Regions from separate parts of the Streptomyces sp. NBC_00388 genome, predicted to be linked through region 3. Evidence: riboswitches for the same ligand, from Rfam matches in the RefSeq annotation. Region 3 holds a riboswitch; each other region holds the start of a gene.

Region 1 (3,200 bases), 5.6 Mb from region 3:
AGCTGACGCCCGCCGCCTGCAACCGCTCGGCGTACGTCGTCCAGCGGTACGGCGTGGGCGCGGTGTTGTTCAGGATCGGCCCGCCCTGGGTGCCGCCCGGGTCGAGCGTGCCCGTCATCCAGTACAGCCGGTTCGGCCAGGTGGGTCCGAACACCGAACAGAAGTAGTTGTCGCAGATGGTGAAGGTCTCCGCGAGCGCGAACTGGAAGGGGATGTCCTCGCGGGTGTAGTAGCCCATGACATAGGGGCCGTTGAGGCCGTCGGCCTTGCGGTGGGCGGGGAGCCACTGGTCCATCCGCCCGCCGTTCCACGCCTCGTGCTGCACCGACCAGGCGTGGCTGGTGGACGGGATGGCCTGGGCGCTCGACGTGTGCGTGTCCAGGTGGAAGGGGAGCAGATAGCCCTTCGGGTTCACCGCGTCGGGCTGGTAGAAGACCGGCCTGCCGTCGGCCAGCTTCTGCGCGTGCGGGTCGCTGAAGCCCCGCACACCGGACAGCGTGCCGAAGTAGTGGTCGAACGAGCGGTTCTCCTGCATCAGCAGGACGACGTGTTCGATATCGCGCAGCGAGCCGTGGCGCGGCGGCCCGGCCGCGACGGCCTTCTGCACGCTGGGCGGCAGCAGCGAGAGCGCCGCCGCGCCGCCGACCGCGCCCGCCGCTGATCCAAGGAGTCTGCGTCGCGTCAAACCGGCCATGAACATCCCCTCCGCAAGCTCGGACGGGCCCTTGTGCAGGACCCTCCGGAACTCTCGCGGGCCGCCGGTGAGGGGCGGAGGAGCGAAACGGTGAACAGGCGGCCAATGAGTGGCAAGGGGTTCGCCAAGCCATGGCCCGGTGCTGCCGCACGGAAGGAGCCCTGCCCGGACACGGCCCGGGCAGGGCTCCTCGGCCGCCACCGCGCGGAGACGAAGGCTTGGGCGGAACCGGTCGGTTCACGGGGGAGGCCGGTTCACTCCGGCGGTACGCGCGCTCAGTTGACGGGAGCGGTGCTCCGCGCCGCCGGGCCGTCCGCGTCCTGTGCCGGAGCCGTCCGCGGCAGGAGATGACGTTCGGCGAGGTGGCCGAAGAGCAGTCCGAACGCGGTCCACAGGGTGAGCTGGATGGCGAGCGCCGAGAGCCGGAACTGCCAGAGCAGGGTGGCCGGGAAGTCCCCGGGCACCTCGTTGACGGCGGGCAGGAACGCGTAGGCGAGACCGACGGCCACCAGGAAGGCGGCCCCGGCCGTGACGGTCGCGTTCCAGTTGCCGAGCCGGGGAGCGAGCCGTTTGCCGAGGATCACAGTGGCGACGGCGAGCAGCACACTGAGCACCATCATCAGGAAGTACAGCGTGGTGCGCTTGCCAATCGTGTCGGGTTCGCCCACCGACGGTGGGTTGGCCGGGTACTTGAGGAACGGCACGAGGTACACGGCGATCAGCGCGGCGACCGAGATCAGCACGGCGGTCGCCCGCGGCCCGAACCGGCCGATACGCCCGAGCGCGAAGCAGAACGCGAGCGCGGCGATACCGCCGATCGCGACTCCGAAGACGAGCACACCGGTGGCAAGACCCGCCGTCGACTGGAGGGAGCGGCTGACCACCTCCATCTCGTGCTCGTGGCTGTGCGCGTCCTCGAACGCGATGGCCGAGTCCACCCGCGGTTCGCCGAGCAGGTAGGCGACGACCAGGGCCAGCAGGCCGGCGACGAGACCGGCCAGCATGCCGCGGACGAGCAGGGCGCGTATGGATATGGAGTTCATGGATGAGGTCCCCTGGACGTCAGTGGTCAGTGGCAGGGGAAGCCGAGGAGATGACGTCCGTCGTGCACCCACTCGTGCACGTCCGTTCCCGAGACGAGAGAGGTCGCTCCCTGCTCGGCGCCGACGAAGTACAGCAGGATGAGCATGAGGATCCCGAAGAAGACCGCCCAGGGGGCGATGGCCTTGAGGGAGAGGGGAGCGATCGCCGGAGTGGCGGGGGCGCTCGGTGCGGGGGCAAGGGAGTTTGCCATGGCAGAACCTCCTGGGGAACACGCGTCCCGATCGTGGTGCCTGAGACGAAGGTGCTGGGTCTGACTTCCCGCGGGGCGGGTTCACAGTGGCGCGACCGTGCCGGGTTTCCACCGGACTTCCATTACGCCTTCGTCATGTTCACGTGGACCGTACCGCCTGCCGGGGCGGCTCCGCTACGGGCCCGTCCGGCCGGACGGGCCGTCACACCCCGTGCGGGCCTCCCCGGCCCACGTGATCTGCTTGCCCTGCCGAGCGGCCGGACGGCGGACGGGAACAGTGATGACGGTACGCGTGATGTTGATCTCACCTGCTCGCAGCGCCGCGCTGCGGGAGGCCCGCTTCGGCGGCGAGGGACCACTGGACGAGGCGGGTCTGCGCAGCGCGGAGCGGGCCGTGGACGCCGTACCGGGGGCCGGCCGGCTGCTGACCGCTCCGGATGGCCGCTGCCGGCAGACGGCCGGCGCGCTGGGTCTGCGGGCCACGCCCGAACCCGCCATCCGGGAATGGGACTTGGGCCGCTGGACCGGCGCCACCCTGGACGAACTGACCGGGCGCGAACCGGATGCGGTGGCCGCCTGGCTGGCCGATCCCTCCGCGGCGCCGCACGGCGGGGAGTCCCTGCACCGGCTGTGCGAGCGGGCAGGCGGCTGGCTGGAGGGGCTGGCAGGCGAGGGCGGCCGGGTGCTCGCGGTCGCCGGGCCCGCCGTGGTGCGGGCAGCCGTACTCCATGCGCTGGCCCTGCCCGCCGGGGTGTTCTGGCGCCTGGACGTGGCCCCGCTGACGCTGACCGAGCTGAGCGGCAGGGCCGGACGGTGGAACCTGCGCACCGGACGGCCGCTGGAGCCATGACCCGGGATGCGCGTACGCGGCCGGTGCGCTCCGCTGGAGGCAGCGGTGCGCCGAGAATCACATCCGCGGGCCGCCCCGGCGGGAATCCTCGCCGGTCGTGACAGGCTGAAGTGAAGGACATCAACACCGAGGTCACCGAGGTCACCGGCTCCACCGGCATCGAGGTGACAGACGCGAAAAGGCAGGGCGGTCATGGGAGAGCTGATTCTCGTACGGCACGGTGAGACCAGCTGGAGCCGCACCGGGAAGCACACCAGCTGGACGGATCTGCCGCTGACCGCGGCCGGCGAGGAGCAGGCCCGCGCGGTCACGCCGCTGCTGGCCCAGCGGCGGATCGCGCTCACCCTGACCAGCACCCTGAC
Region 2 (3,200 bases), 4.4 Mb from region 3:
AACGGGCAAGCCGCGCGGAGCGCTCGCACCGGGCGCCGCCGGCCAGTGGGGTTACGCGACGCTGGCGCTCGGATCGGCGCTCGCGCTGTTCATGTACCCGCACTCGATCACGGCAACGCTCTCCTCGCGCAGCCGCAACGTGATCCGCCGCAACACCGCGATCCTGCCGCTGTACTCGCTGATGCTGGGGCTGCTCGCGCTCCTCGGCTTCATGGCGATCGCCGCGGGGATCAAGGTGAAGAACGGCCAGCTGGCGATCCCGCAGCTCTTCGAGAACATGTTCCCCGACTGGTTCGCCGGCGTGGCCTTCGCGGCCATCGGCATCGGCGCACTGGTACCGGCCGCGATCATGTCCATCGCGGCGGCGAACCTCTTCACCCGCAACATCTACAAGGACTTCATCAAACCGGGCGCCACACCCGCGCAGGAGGCCAAGGTCTCCAAGCTGGTCTCGCTCGTGGTGAAGGTCGGCGCGCTTCTCTTCGTGCTCGCCATGGACCCGACCGTGGCGATCAACTTCCAGCTCCTCGGCGGCATCTGGATCCTCCAGACGATGCCGGCCCTGGTCGGCGGACTCTTCACCCGGTGGTTCCACCGCTGGGCGCTGCTCGCGGGCTGGGCGGCCGGCATGATCTACGGCACGCTCGCCGCGTTCGGCGTCGCCAGCCCGACCCAGGCGCACTTCGGCGGCTCCTCCAAGGAGATCCCGGGCATCGGCCAGATCGGCTACATCGGTCTGACGGCGTTCGTGCTGAACGTCGTGGTGACGCTGGTCCTCACCGTCGTGCTCAACGCGGTGAAGGCGCCCGCCGGGATCGACGAGACCTCCCCGGAGGACTACACGGCGGATGCCGGTGACAAGGGCGTCCAGGTGGAGCTCCCGCCGGCCACGGCGGGCGCCCCGGCCGGCCACTGAGCCACCCCGTACGGCAGGGGCCGCCGCATCTCACCTCTGGGAGATGCGGCGGCCCTTCGCTGTACGGAGGCGTTACGGACGCCGTACGGAGCCGTGCCCGGGCGGCTCCCGCCGGCCGACGGCAGGCGCCTCCGGCCCGCAGCCCCGGACCGTACGACACAACATATGGGGGGTGCTTTCCGACGGGCACCCCACATGTATGCTCGTGCTCGCTGTCGTCGCAGGGGAATCCGGTGCGAATCCGGAACTGTCCCGCAACGGTGTGATCAGTGCGCTTTCGCGCACCGCGGAGTCCGAGGACCTGCCGACAGCGCATCCGGCTCGACCGATCCGGATGAGAAACGTCCGGGCCTCGCGGTAGGGCCTGCGGATGCTGTGCGGTGTGCTGCTCTGCTGTGCCCGTACATGCCCGCGCCCCCGCCGGCCCCAGCCGAGCGAGGGAGAGCGCACCGTGACCATCGCGCCCACCGCACCTGTCTCCGAGCAGGTGGCGGATGCCCCGGGAACCGTACTGCTGCGGACCCTGACCGACCTCACCGCCGATCTCACCGACACCGACCCCGGCCGGGTCGCCGCCGCCGCCCTGCGCGGGCGCAACGCCGCGTCGGACGAGGCCGAGTTGCGGGAGCTCGCCACCGAGGCGGCCGCGGGTCTCATCTCCGAGGACCCCGCGTACTCGCGGCTGGCCGCGCGGCTGCTGACCCGCACCATCGCGGACGAGGCGGCGGGGCAGGGCGCGGTGTCGTTCTCCTCATCGGTCGCCGCCGGACACCGTGAGGGCCTGATCGCCGACCGTACGGCCGCCTTCGTGCGGCTCCACGCGGAGCGGCTCGACGCGGCCATCGACACCGGGGCCGACGACCGCTTCGGGTACTTCGGGCTGCGCACCCTCTACAGCCGCTACCTGCTGCGCCACCCGATCACCCGCCAGGTCGTCGAGACCCCCCAGCACTTCATGCTCCGGGTCGCCTGCGGTCTGGCCACCGACGAATCGGCCGGCGCCCTGGACGAGGTGACCGCGCTCTACGCGCTGATGAGCCGCCTCGACTACCTGCCCTCCTCCCCCACCCTCTTCAACTCGGGCACCAGGCACCCGCAGATGTCCTCCTGCTATCTGCTGGATTCCCCGCTCGACCAGCTGGACTCGATCTACGGGCGCTACCACGAGGTGGCCCGCCTCTCGAAGCACGCGGGCGGCATCGGCCTCTCGTACTCCCGTATCCGCTCCCGCGGTTCACTGATCCGGGGCACCAACGGGCACTCCAACGGCATCGTGCCCTTCCTCAAGACCCTCGACGCCTCGGTCGCCGCGGTGAACCAGGGCGGCAGGCGCAAGGGCGCCGCCGCCGTCTACCTGGAGACCTGGCACTCGGACATCGAGGAGTTCCTGGAGCTGCGCGACAACACCGGCGAGGACGCCCGGCGCACCCACAACCTCAACCTGGCCCACTGGGTGCCCGACGAGTTCATGCGCCGGGTCGACGCGGACGGCACGTGGTCGCTGTTCTCCCCGTCCGACGTGCCCGAGCTGACCGACCTGTGGGGCGACGACTTCGACGCCGCGTACCGCGAGGCCGAGGCCGGAGGGCTGGCCAGGAAGACCATCCCCGCGCGGGAGCTGTACGGGCGGATGATGCGTACCCTCGCCCAGACCGGCCAGGGGTGGATGACCTTCAAGGACGCGTCGAACCGTACGGCCAACCAGACGGCGGAGCCCGGCTCGGTCGTGCACTCGTCGAATCTCTGCACCGAGATCCTCGAAGTGACGGACGACGGCGAGACCGCGGTCTGCAACCTGGGCTCGGTCAACGTCGGCGCGTTCGTCTCGGGCGACTCCCTCGACTGGGAGCGCCTGGACGCGACCGTCCGCACCGCTGTCACCTTCCTCGACCGGGTCGTGGACATCAACTTCTACCCGACCGAGCAGGCAGGCCGCTCCAACGCCAAGTGGCGTCCGGTGGGCCTGGGCCTCATGGGGCTCCAGGACGTCTTCTTCCAGCTGCGGCTGCCCTTCGACTCCCCCGAGGCCAGGGCGCTCTCCACCCGGATCTCCGAGCGCATCATGCTGGCCGCCTACGAGGCGTCCTGCGACCTCGCCGAGAGCAACGGCCCGCTGCCGGCCTGGGAGCGGACCCGCGCGGCGCGCGGTGTGCTGCACCCCGACCACTACGCGACCGAGCCGGCCTGGCCGGAGCGCTGGGCGGCGCTGCGCGCCAGGATCGCGAAGACCGGTATGCGCAACTCGCTGCTGCTCGCCATCGCGCCGACCGCCACCATCGCCTCG
Region 3 (3,200 bases):
CGCCGGGGACTCCGTCGGCTACGAGATCGGCCGCAGATTCGGTCCGCGGCTGCTGGCCGCGCGATCGCTGCGCCGCCACCGGAACAGCATCGAGTCCGCCCGGGACCTGATCCGGCGGCGGGGGCCGGTGGCCGTGTTCCTCGGCCGTTTCGTGGCGTTCTTCCGCGCGGTCATGCCGGCGCTCGCGGGCGCGTCGGGCATGCCCTACCGCACCTTCCTCCTCTTCAACGCCCTGGGCGGCCTGGTCTGGGGGGCCGGCTTCACTCTGGTCGGCTACGCGGCGGGCAACGCCTACAGCAGCATCGAGAACTTCGTCGGCCGGGGCGCCGCGCTGCTGTTCGTGGGACTGGTCGTCGTCGTGCTGGTGATCAGATACGTCCGGCGGCGCCGCAGGGGCGACAGCGCGGGCGGGGGCCCGGCCGACGGGGCGGACACGCCTGCGGACGGTGGCACATCCGGTGAGCCCGGGGACGGCGCCGGCGGGACCGGCACCCCCGGCCGCGGCGAATGAGCGCGCGCGGCTGCCGCCCTGTGTCACCCCGGGCCTGTGTCACCCCGGGCCCTGCTCCACCGGCGGAACGCGCAGGGCCAGTACCGCGATGTCGTCGAAGTGGCCGTCCATGAGTCGCGCCAGCAGTTCGTCGCAGAAGGTCTGGAGGGGCTCCTCGGCCAGGTTCGCCACGTGCTGGCGGAGTCTGGTGAAGCCCCGGCCGATGTCCTCACCCGGCCGTTCGATGAGCCCGTCCGTGTACAGCAGCAGGGTGGAGCCCGGCTCCAGCACGGTCAGTGCGTCCTCCCGCTCGATGGCCGGATCGACCCCCAGGACCGGGGCCAGCCCCTCCTCCAGGAGCCGGCTGCCCCCGGCGGGGCCGGTCAGTACCGGGGACGGGTGCCCCGCGTTGGTCCAGTGCATGAACCACGGCCCGGTGGGGGGCGTGTAGATGCGTGCGATCACACCGGTGACCAGTTCGGTCGTGCTCAGCCCCTGCATGACGCCGTCCAGGCGGCGCATCACGCCTGCGGGCGAGTCACCGCTGTCGTAGGCAAGCGACCGCAGCATGTTGCGCAGCTGTCCCATGCCCACGGCCGCGGAGAGGTCGTGGCCGACGACATCGCCGATGGCCAGCACGGTGGAGCCGTCGGTCAGCCGGAAGGCGTCGAACCAGTCGCCGCCGACCTCGGCTCCCTCCCGCGCGGGCACGTAGCGTGCCGCGAGTTCCAGGTGCTCGATTCCCGACAGGTCGGGCAGGAGCGAGAGCTGCAGCTGCTCGGCCGTGCGGAGCTGGACCGCGTACAGCCGGGCGTTCTCGACTGCGAGCCCGGCCCGGTGTCCGAGGTCGGCGGCGAGGGAGATCTCCTCGTCTCCGAAGGGTTCGGCCGACTCGGTGCGGACGAGACTGAGCGCGCCGAACACCTCTCTGCGCACCTGGAGGGGCACGATCAGCACCGACTTCGCGCCGAGTACGCGGTAGAGCTCCAGCTGCGCCGACTGGAGGGACCCCGCGGACGCAGGAGCCCCGAAGTCCGTCACGGTCACCGGCCCAGCGCCGCGCAGTACCCGGGCCAGCGGGGCGGCAGCCTCTTCGGACCACGGCAGGCTGTCCGGCTGCTCCGGCAGCTCGCGTGCGGAGTCGCGGTGCACAGCGGTCCGGCGGCGCACCCCGTCACCCTCGACCAGATCCACCACGCACGCGTCAGCGAGCTGAGGGACGATCAGCCGCGCCAGCCGGCCGAGCGCCTCCTCGGCGTCGAGCACGCTGGACAGGGCGGTACTGACGTCGGAGAGCAGCCGCAGGCGGGCGGTCGCGCGCTCCAGGTCCTGCCTGACCGCCGCGAGCCTGTCCTGCGCATCGTCTGTGGCCACACCATCAGTCTGCACGAGACGCACCCCGGCCGGACGGACGGCGCGGCGGCCCCGGCCGGACGGTCTGACACACTGGGGCCGTTCACCCAGGCGGCGCAGGCCAGGAAACCGGTGCGAATCCGGTACGGTCCCGCCACTGTGACCAGGCCTCCGGGCCCGGGAGTCAGACACTGACGCGCCGCCTTCTCCACCGTCACCAGGGGACGAGGACTCCCCGGGAGAGGCAGGGCCATGCCCACGTTCCGTACTGCGCCGCGCCTGTTGATGAGCGCCGCACTTCTCCTCCCGCTCGCCGCCTGCGGCTCGCCCGGCACCGGGACGGAGCGTCCGCAAGGCGCCAGGACCGCGGCCGGCTTCCCGTACACGGTCTCCAACTGCGGTACGCGGACCACCTTCGACGCTCCCCCGGAGCGCACCGTCACCATGAACCAGCACGCGACCGAGGTGATGCTCGCCCTCGGGCTGGGGCAGCGCATCGCGGGGACGGCCTACGCGGATGACGCGGTGCTCCCCCGATACCGGTCCGCCTACGCCAGGACCCGGGTGCTGGCGAAGGAGTACCCGTCGAAGGAGACGCTGCTCGGCGTCAACCCCGACTTCGTGTACGGCGGTTACGCCAGCGCCTTCGACAAGGGCGAGGGCCGGGACCGCGCCGGGCTGGAGGAGTCCGGTATCGCCACCCGGCTGAACGTCGAGTCCTGCACCCGGGGGCCGGCCGGACTCGACGCGGTCAGAACCGAGATAACCGAGGTCGCCCGTACCTTCGGGGTACCGGCGCGCGGCAGGAGACTGATCGCCGGGCAGCAGCGGAAGATCGACACGGTGGAGGCGGGACTGCGGAAGAGCCCGCGGCCCTCCGTCTTCGTCTACGACTCGGGCGACAGCTCCCCGTTCACGGCGGGCGGTTACGGCATCGGCGACCGGATCATCTCCCTGGCGGGCGGCCGGAACATCTTCTCGGATGTGCACCACGCCTTCGGCACCGTGTCGTGGGAGCAGGTCGTCAAGCGCGAGCCGGACGTCATTGTGATCTACGACTACGGCGGGACCCCGGTCGAGGCGAAGAAGAAGAGACTCCGGGAGGACCCGGCGCTCGCCGGGGTCCCCGCGATCAAGCACAACAGGTTCGCCGTCCTGCCGCTGTCGTCGGCCGTCGTGGGGGTCCGGGTCGCGGACGCGGTGGAGGACCTGGCCGGGCAGCTGCACCCGGGCGTGGCGTGAGGGCGGAGCACGGCGCGGTGGAGCACGGCACGGTGGAGCACGGCGCGGTGGAGCACGGCGCGCCTTCGGCCGCGCGGTTCGCCGCGGTGACGGCCGGGCTGGTCGTCCTTCTTCT
Region 4 (3,200 bases), 240 kb from region 3:
TCGCCGAGGTGGCCGAGGGCCACCCCCGCGCGGTCGCCGACATCCTCGGCTTCGCGGCCCGCGAGGTCGTGCCGCGGCTGGCCGCCACCACGGACGAGATCGACCACGCCCTGCACGCGCTGGACGGCGGCTTCGTCCCGGCAGGCCCCTCCGGTTCCCCGCTGCGCGGTCTGGTCAACGTCCTGCCGACCGGCCGCAACTTCTACTCCGTCGACCCCAAGGCCATCCCGTCCCGGCTCGCCTGGGAGACCGGACAACTGCTCGCCGATTCGCTGCTGGAGCGCTACCGCACCGACAACGGCGAATGGCCCACATCGGTGGGTCTCTCCCTGTGGGGGACCAGCGCGATGCGCACGTCGGGCGACGACGTTGCGGAGGCTCTCGCGCTCCTGGGCATCCGTCCGGTGTGGGACGACGCCTCACGCCGCGTCACCGGTCTTGAGCCGGTCCCGCTCGGTGAGCTGGGCCGCCCCCGCATCGATGTCACCCTGCGCATCTCGGGCTTCTTCCGGGACGCGTTCCCGCACACCATCGGCCTGCTGGACGACGCGGTACGGCTGGCCGCGTCCCTGGACGAACCCGACGAGCAGAACTTCGTACGCGCCCACACCCGGGCCGACCTCGCCGAGCACGGTGACGAACGCCGGGCCACCACCCGGATCTTCGGCTCCCGCCCCGGCACCTACGGCGCCGGGATCCTCCAGCTCATCGACAGCCGGGACTGGCGCACCGACGCCGACCTCGCCGAGGTGTACACGGTCTGGGGCGGCTATGCCTACGGCCGGGAGCTGGACGGCCGCCCGGCCCGCGCGGAGATGGAGACCGCGTACAAGAGGATCACGGTCGCGGCGAAGAACACGGACACCCGCGAACACGACATCGCGGACTCCGACGACTACTTCCAGTACCACGGCGGCATGGTGGCCACGGTCCGGGCACTGCGCGGAAGCGCGCCGGAGGCGTACATCGGGGACTCCACCCGTCCCGAGACCGTTCGCACCCGCACCCTCGTCGAGGAGACCTCACGGGTCTTCCGCGCGCGGGTGGTCAACCCCCGGTGGATCGAGGCGATGCGGCGGCACGGCTACAAGGGTGCCTTCGAACTCGCTGCCACCGTCGACTACCTCTTCGGATACGACGCCACCACCGGGGTCGTCGCCGACTGGATGTACGACAAGCTCACCGAGACCTACGTACTCGACCCGGTGAACCGCGACTTCCTCCAGCAGGCCAACCCCTGGGCCCTGCACGGGATCGCGGAACGGCTGCTGGAGGCTGAGTCCCGGGGCATGTGGGCCGAGCCGGACCCGGCAACGCTCGAAGCGCTGCGCCAGGTCTATCTGGAGACCGAGGGAAACCTGGAGGGCGAGGACTGACCGTCCTGGCCCCCCGAGGCGGGTCCCGAGGGCGGCGCGGCAGCGGAGCCGCGCCGCCCCGCAGTGGTGCGCGGCGACGGAACCCGTCCGCCGGCGGGCCGATGCGCCTCCGATACCCGCCCACGGGGAGCCGGTTGCAGCCACGGCAGCCCGGAACCTAGGGTGAAAGGGCCGTGGTGCTCGGGAAGACCGGTGACAGCCCCTTCGGGGGGTCTCAGACCGGAGCGGCCCTCGCCACTGTGATCGGGGAGCCCCGTCCCGTCGAAGCCACTGGCCGCGCCCGCGGCCGGGAAGGCAGGGCCGGAGGCGAGCGTCAGCGAACCCGTCAGCCAGGAGACCGGCCACGGCATCTCACGAAGTGATCCACGAGGTGCTGGAGCGTGACCCGCATGACCCTGCCCGAAACCGCCGTGTTCGCCTGGCGGCGCGAGGACACCCTGCGTACCGCCGGACTGCTGGCGGTGATAGCGGCGCTCCACGCCGTCGCGTTCGGCGTCCTGTTCCTGCTGGTGGAGCCAGGGCACTACGAAGTCGGCTCCAAGGCGTTCGGGGTGGGCCTCGGCGTCACCGCGTACACACTCGGGATGCGGCACGCCTTCGACGCCGACCACATCGCCGCCATCGACAACACCACACGCAAACTCATGGCCGACGGGAAGCGCCCGGTCTCGGTGGGCTTCTGGTTCGCGCTGGGCCACTCCAGTGTGGTGGTGGCCATGGCCGCGCTGGTCGCCGGGGGAGCGCGGCTCGCCGGCGTGCTCATGAACGAGGGCTCGGACGCCCATCAGGTGCTCGGAGTCGTCGGCACGAGTGTGTCCGGTACCTTCCTGTACCTCATCGCGGCGCTCAATCTCGTGGCCCTCGCCGGGATCCTGCGGGTGTTCCGGGAGATGCGCGCCGGACGTTTCGACGAGGCCGAACTCGAATCGCACCTGGACTCACGCGGGTTCATGAACCGCATACTCGGCCGGTTCACCAAGTCCATCACCAGGCCGGGCCAGATGTACCCCCTCGGCTTCCTCTTCGGCCTGGGCTTCGACACCGCGACCGAGGTCACCCTCATGGTGATGGCGGGCAGCGGCGCCGCAGCGGGGCTGCCCTGGTACGCCGTCCTCTGTCTGCCGCTGCTCTTCGCGGCCGGCATGAGCCTCTTCGACACACTCGACGGCACCTTCATGAACTTCGCGTACCAGTGGGCCTTCTCCAACCCGGTGCGCAAGGTCTTCTACAACCTCGCCATCACCGGTCTGTCGATCGCCGTCGCGTTCCTCATCGGCACCATCGAACTGATCGGTGTGCTGCACGACAAGCTCGGCCTCCAGGACGCGGTCACCGACTGGATAGCGGGCCTCGATCTCGGGAACGTGGGCTACCTCATCGTCGGACTCTTCGTCCTGGTATGGGTCGCTGCACTGGCCTACTGGCGGATTGCCAGGGTGGAGGAGCGGTGGACGCTCCGGGCCGCCGACAGCGGCTGAACCGGCAAGGGCGGGGGCTGCTGGTGAGCCCGCACCCCCGCCTGCCACGGGTGCGACCACGGCGTGTCGCGGGCCGCGGGGGTGAGGGTTGAGCCCGTCGGAGTGGTTGTGCACGCGTTTCCGGCGGTGTCGGCGGTGCTTTCGCGCCGTTGTATGGCAGTACGGTGCCATGCAGTCTGAAAATCACACTAATACGCAAGGGCGTCGCAGGTTCGTACGCGCCGCCGTGGGTCTCGGCGCTCTGGCCGTCGGCGGAGTGTTCTCCCGGGCCTACGGTCCCTCCGGCGCCACCGCGCCCCATCCGTCACACACACCGTCCACCGCCGCACCGCCCCACCGCGTCCGG

What was found. A riboswitch is a leader RNA that binds a small molecule or an ion and turns the genes downstream of it on or off. The one in region 3 is predicted to bind cobalamin.
Region 1: it holds a riboswitch for cobalamin, as region 3 does, so the genes downstream of both, OG917_RS28330 (CbtB domain-containing protein) here and OG917_RS03445 (ABC transporter substrate-binding protein) in region 3, are expected to answer to the same signal.
Region 2: it holds a riboswitch for cobalamin, as region 3 does, so the genes downstream of both, OG917_RS23305 (ribonucleoside-diphosphate reductase subunit alpha) here and OG917_RS03445 (ABC transporter substrate-binding protein) in region 3, are expected to answer to the same signal.
Region 4: it holds a riboswitch for cobalamin, as region 3 does, so the genes downstream of both, OG917_RS02445 (HoxN/HupN/NixA family nickel/cobalt transporter) here and OG917_RS03445 (ABC transporter substrate-binding protein) in region 3, are expected to answer to the same signal.

Annotation. Positions count from the first base shown of each region.
Region 1 covers NZ_CP107948.1:6,362,548-6,365,747, forward strand. Annotated here, with positions in the region: gene OG917_RS28320 (alkaline phosphatase family protein) at 1-694, opposite strand, end outside; gene OG917_RS28325 (CbtA family protein) at 970-1,737, opposite strand; gene OG917_RS28330 (CbtB domain-containing protein) at 1,764-1,988, opposite strand; adenosylcobalamin (AdoCbl) riboswitch at 1,992-2,133, opposite strand; gene OG917_RS28335 (histidine phosphatase family protein) at 2,269-2,838, shown strand; gene OG917_RS28340 (histidine phosphatase family protein) at 3,031-3,200, shown strand, end outside.
Region 2 covers NZ_CP107948.1:5,195,918-5,199,117, reverse strand. Annotated here, with positions in the region: gene mctP (monocarboxylate uptake permease MctP) at 1-916, shown strand, start outside; cobalamin riboswitch at 1,116-1,239, shown strand; gene OG917_RS23305 (ribonucleoside-diphosphate reductase subunit alpha) at 1,368-3,200, shown strand, end outside.
Region 3 covers NZ_CP107948.1:749,148-752,347, forward strand. Annotated here, with positions in the region: gene OG917_RS03435 (DedA family protein) at 1-511, shown strand, start outside; gene OG917_RS03440 (PP2C family protein-serine/threonine phosphatase) at 551-1,864, opposite strand; adenosylcobalamin (AdoCbl) riboswitch at 1,941-2,091, shown strand; gene OG917_RS03445 (ABC transporter substrate-binding protein) at 2,096-3,085, shown strand; gene OG917_RS03450 (FecCD family ABC transporter permease) at 3,133-3,200, shown strand, end outside.
Region 4 covers NZ_CP107948.1:513,331-516,530, reverse strand. Annotated here, with positions in the region: gene cobN (cobaltochelatase subunit CobN) at 1-1,376, shown strand, start outside; cobalamin riboswitch at 1,534-1,736, shown strand; gene OG917_RS02445 (HoxN/HupN/NixA family nickel/cobalt transporter) at 1,766-2,854, shown strand.